DNA from 2 places in the Methylobacterium sp. P1-11 genome. Region 1 is predicted to be linked to the other one. Evidence: predicted binding sites of a transcription regulator. Region 1 holds the regulator's gene; the other holds the start of a gene.
What was found. Region 1 encodes LexA, which represses DNA repair genes until DNA is damaged. Its sites were predicted from a motif close to TGTTCNNNNTGTGTTCNG; they were not measured.

Region 1 (2,451 bases):
GCGCTTCCCCGGGGCATGCGGGAGGAACGTAAGATGGCGGAGAGCACGGATCGAGGCTCCGGCTGGAGCCTTCAGGCGAGCGCCGTTCCCGACGGGGTGCGCCTGGAACTCGCCCTCGCCGATCTCGGCGGCGCGCCGGTCACCGCCGCCATCGTGCTCGACCGGGCAGAGGCCCGGGCCTTCGCCCGCGCCCTGCTCGCCGCCGCCGGTGACGCGGCGGAACGGACCTTCCCGAAGCCGGGCGCCTGATGGCCGGTCAGCGCGCGCCGAGGCCCGGATTGCGGCCCGGCAGACGCGGCACCACGGAACCGCGCTTCTCGACCGGCGCATCGCACGCGTAGGCGAACTCGGTCTTCAGAGGATCGAAGACGGACTCGCCGGTGATCCGACAATCCTCGCGCACGGTCTCGTCGAGATAGGCCCGGGCGGCGGTGCGGAAGCGCTTCACCCGGGTCGCGTCCGGCTCCGGATCGATCCGGACCTCGCTCAAATTGCAGCCGGTATATTCGCGCAGGGCGTTGGAGACGATCAGCATCCGGCGCAGTTGCCGATTATCGTAGACCTCGTAGGGCTCCTTGCAGCCGATCGTCACCACCTGTGGGGTGAGCGCCACGTAGTTGCGCGAGATGTAGGAGAACCCGGTGGTGCAGCCGGCCAAGCCGAGGGCAGCGAGGCCGAGGAGCAGAAGCGCTGCGGGTCGTCGCATCCTCGTCATTCCAAGAGGGTCCCTGCCCGCGCCCCGGATCCGCCGCCCTTCCGGCGGGGCAGCGCGATGCATTGAAACGGCTCCGCTTATGCCGTCAATGCGTTTCTCGGCTTCTCCCGCCGGCTGGCCGCGACGCGCCAAGCGTGGCGGTGCCATCTTGCGGAACACTTGCGGAACGTTTAACCTGTTCGTGATTTGTTTCGGAGACCGTCACGTGGCGGTCCGCCAAGCCGCGAGTCCCCCGTCGATGCTCACGCGCAAGCAGCTGGACCTCCTGCGATTCATCCAGAGCCGGATGCAGGAATGTGGTGTCCCGCCGTCCTTCGACGAGATGAAGGACGCCCTCGATCTCAAGTCGAAGTCCGGCATCCACCGGCTGATCACGGCCCTGGAGGAGCGCGGCTTCCTCCGGCGCCTTCCGAATCGGGCGCGCGCCATCGAGGTGATCCGCATTCCCGAGAGCCTCAGCCAGATGGCGCCGTCCTCGGTCCCGGCCGAGCCGCGCCGCTTCACCCCGAGCGTTGTCGAGGGCGGCAAATCCAGGCAGCCACCGGCACCGGCCAGCACGCGGATGATCGACGAGGCCGGCCGCGCCATCTCGATTCCCGTAATGGGCCGGATCGCGGCCGGTACGCCGGTCTCAGCGATTCAGAATCAGAGCCACGCCATCACCCTGTCGCCGGATTTCGTGGCGGGCGGCGAGCACTACGCCCTTGAGGTGCGCGGCGACTCGATGGTCGAGGCCGGCATCCTCGACGGCGACCTCGTGGTGATCCGCAAGCAGGACACCGCCAATACCGGCGACATCATCGTGGCGCTGATCGACGATGAGGAGGCGACGCTCAAGCGCCTGCGCCGCCGCGGCTCCTCGATCGCCCTGGAGGCCGCCAACCCGGCCTACGAGACCCGCGTCCTCGGACCCGACCGGGTCCAGATCCAGGGCCGCCTCGTCAGCCTCGTCCGTCGCTACTGAAGCGGCTCGGTCGGTGCGTCGCCGGGGACCAAGTCCCCGCCTGGCGCATCGGCTTCCGGAGGCGTTGCCGCCCCATCCTCCGGGGCGTGGGCGCCTTCCGACGCAGCGATGATCGGCTGCGGCGGTCCCGGCCCGTGTACCGAACGCGGTTGCCAGGGCACGGCGCGGCCGTCGGCTCGGGTGTAGCGGGCGGTGAAGCCTTCGCCGTCGGCCCGGAGGGCTACCGCTCCGCGGGCGGCCAGAACGCGCCGGTCGATCACCAAGGGGCCCGTGCAGGTCGGCGGCGCCGTAAGGCCGGTGATCAGGATCGCGGCGCGGGCGCAATCTTCCGGGAAGGCCCGCCGGTCCCGCACCAGGGCGACCGCCCTTCCGTCCGGCAGGCGCGCGGTGCATCCGAGCCGGTCGCAGCGGCCGCTGCCCGAACGGACGATCAGCGCCCCGGGCTGCCGTCCGTCGCCATCCGCCTTCAGCCATTGTTCGAGGACGAAGCCGGAGGGGCTGCCGAGGGCCGCGAGACGGCCGTCCGGCCCCCGCACGGCAGCGCCCCCGCCCTGTCGATCGACGTAGAGGTCGTAGCGGTCCGGCCGGGCCGCGAGGACGAGGCCGAACAGGAGCGGCGGCACGGCAAGCCAGCGCAGGCGGGACGCCGGGAGCGTCGCCAGCAGCAGGCCGAGGGTCAGCAGGATCAGGGCCGCGGTGCCGAAGGCCGGCACGACGACGATCGCCCGCTCGAATCCGGCGATCCAGTGGGAGACGGCAAGCATGCCGCCCA
Region 2 (2,451 bases), on a different contig from region 1:
GCGCGCATGCTCTTGGCGTCGGCCCCGGCCCAGACCTTGTCGAACAGCGGCGCCAGCCGGGCGGCCAGGACCTCGAAGGCGGCCGTGTCGTCCGAGAAGGTGGTCTCGGCGCCGATCGACTTGCGCACCCGGTGGGCGCGCACCGGCCGCGCGTCGATGCCCCGGGCGACCGCGTGGTAGTAGGCGCCCGCGGAGCCGAAGGTCTCGCGCAGGCGCTCCAGAGGCCAGGCGCGGAGATCCGCCCCTGTCTCGATCCCGAGCCGCTTCATCTTCGCCTCGGTGACCGGGCCGACCCCGTGGAACCGGCCGATCGGCAGCGCGGCCACGAAGTCCGGCCCCATGGCGGGGGTGATGACGAACAGGGCGTCGGGCTTCCTGTGGTCGGACGCCACCTTGGCGAGGAACTTGTTGTACGAGACCCCCGCCGAGGCGACGAGCCCGGTGCGCTCCAAGATCTCGGCCCGGATCGCCTTCGCCACGGCCGTGGCGGTCGGGAGACCCAGGAGGTTCTCGGTGACGTCGAGATAGGCCTCGTCGAGCGCCACCGGCTCGATGACGGCCGTGTGCCGGGCGAAGACCGCGCGGATCTCCTCCGAGACCGCCCGGTAGACCTCGAAGCGCGGCTTCACGAACAGCAGGTCCGGGCAGAGCCGGCGGGCGGTGGCCGACGGCATGGCCGAGCGGACGCCGAACTTCCGCGCCTCGTAGCTCGCCGCCGCCACGACCCCCCGCTCCCGCGAGCCGCCCACCGCCAGCGGCAGGCCGCGCAGGGACGGGTCGTCGCGCTGCTCCACGGAGGCGTAGAACGCGTCCATGTCGATGTGGATGATCTTGCGGAGCGCGACCTCCGGATCCATCGCCGCCTCGGAGGTCCGCCGTGGGTTCCTGCTCTGTTCTGAATGATCGCGGCGACCTAGCGGGGTCAAGCAGGGCCGGTCGCGCCTTCAACAGGGATATCCCGCCCGTGCCCTCATCCTGAGGTGCCCGCGTCAGCGGGCCTCGAAGGAGGCCTCCGCTGCGCTCCGGCGCCTCAGGATGAGGATGTAGGTTGGAGGCCCGTCAGGGTCAGCCGCAGCCCGTTCAGGCGACGCTGCCGTAAAGGTCGTAGGCCTCGGCCCGGTCGATCTTCACGGTGACGATGTCGCCGACCCGGACCGGGCGCCGGAAGGCGGCGTGGACGGTGCCGTCGATCTCCGGCGCGTCGGCCTTGGACCGGCCCCGCGCGACCCCGCCCTCGACGGCGTCGACGATCACGGGCAGCCGCTTGCCGACCTTGGCCCGCTGAAGCCGGAGCGCGATGCCGTTCTGGGTCTCCATGAACCGGCGCTTGCGCTCGGCCTTGACCGCCGGCGGCACGAGGTCGCCGAGCGCGTTGGCGGTGGCCCCCGCCACCGGCTCGTACTCGAAGCAGCCGACGCGATCGAGCTTGGCCTCCTGCAGCCAGGCCAGCAATTCCTCGAACTCGGCCTCGGTCTCGCCGGGGAAGCCGACGATGAAGGTCGAGCGGATCGCGAGGTCCGGGCAGGTCTGCCGCCAGCTGCGGATCCGGTCGAGCTGCCGCTCTTGATTGCCGGGGCGGCGCATGCGCTTGAGCACCGACGGGCTCGCGTGCTGGAGCGGCATGTCGAGATAGGGGAGCACCTTGCCCTCGGCCATCAGCGGGATGACCTCGTCCACGTGCGGGTAGGGGTAGACGTAGTGCAGCCGGACCCAGGCGCCGAGCGCGCCGAGCTCCCGGGTCAGGTCGTAGAACTTCGCCCGGACCTGCCGGTCCTGCCACGGGCTCTCGGCGTAGCGGATATCGACGCCGTAGGCGCTGGTGTCCTGGCTGACCACCAGCAGCTCCTTCACGCCGGCTTTGACCAGCTTCTCGGCCTCGCGCAGCACGTCGGCGGCCGGGCGGCTGACGAGATTCCCGCGCAGGGACGGGATGATGCAGAAGCTGCAGCGGTTGCTGCACCCTTCCGAGATCTTCAGGTAGGCGTAGTGGCGCGGGGTGAGCTTGATACCCTGCGGCGGCACGAGGTCGAGGAACGGGTCGTGGGCCGGCGGCACCGCCTCGTGGACGGCCGCCACGACCGACTCGTAGGCCTGGGGCCCGGTCACCGCCAGGAGGTCCGGGTACTTCTCGCGGATCTCCTCCGGCTGCGCGCCCATGCAGCCGGTGACGATGACGCGGCCGTTCTCCGCCATGGCCTCGCCGATCGCCGAGAGCGACTCCGCCTTGGCCGAATCGAGGAAGCCGCAGGTGTTGACGATCACCACGTCGGCGCCGTCGTGCCGGCGGGCCAGCTCGTAGCCCTCGGCGCGGAGATGGGTCAGGATCCGCTCGGAATCGACCAGCGCCTTCGGGCAGCCCAGCGAGACGAACGAGATTTTCGGGGCGGCGCCGGGAGCGGGGCCGCGGGGGGCGGGCGTGGCGGTCATGGCATTCGGGTCGGACAGTCCGGC

Region 2: the regulator LexA is predicted to act here: its motif matches at 881-898, upstream of dinB (DNA polymerase IV).

The regions. Positions count from the first base shown of each region.
Region 1 is NZ_NPKS01000003.1:57,754-60,204, reverse strand. Features, by position in the region: gene CIW48_RS04315 (hypothetical protein) at 34-249, shown strand; gene CIW48_RS04310 (hypothetical protein) at 257-706, opposite strand; gene lexA (transcriptional repressor LexA) at 954-1,679, shown strand; gene CIW48_RS04300 (ComEC/Rec2 family competence protein) at 1,673-2,451, opposite strand, start outside.
Region 2 is NZ_NPKS01000014.1:79,520-81,970, forward strand. Features, by position in the region: gene dinB (DNA polymerase IV) at 1-857, opposite strand, end outside; gene rimO (30S ribosomal protein S12 methylthiotransferase RimO) at 1,081-2,427, opposite strand.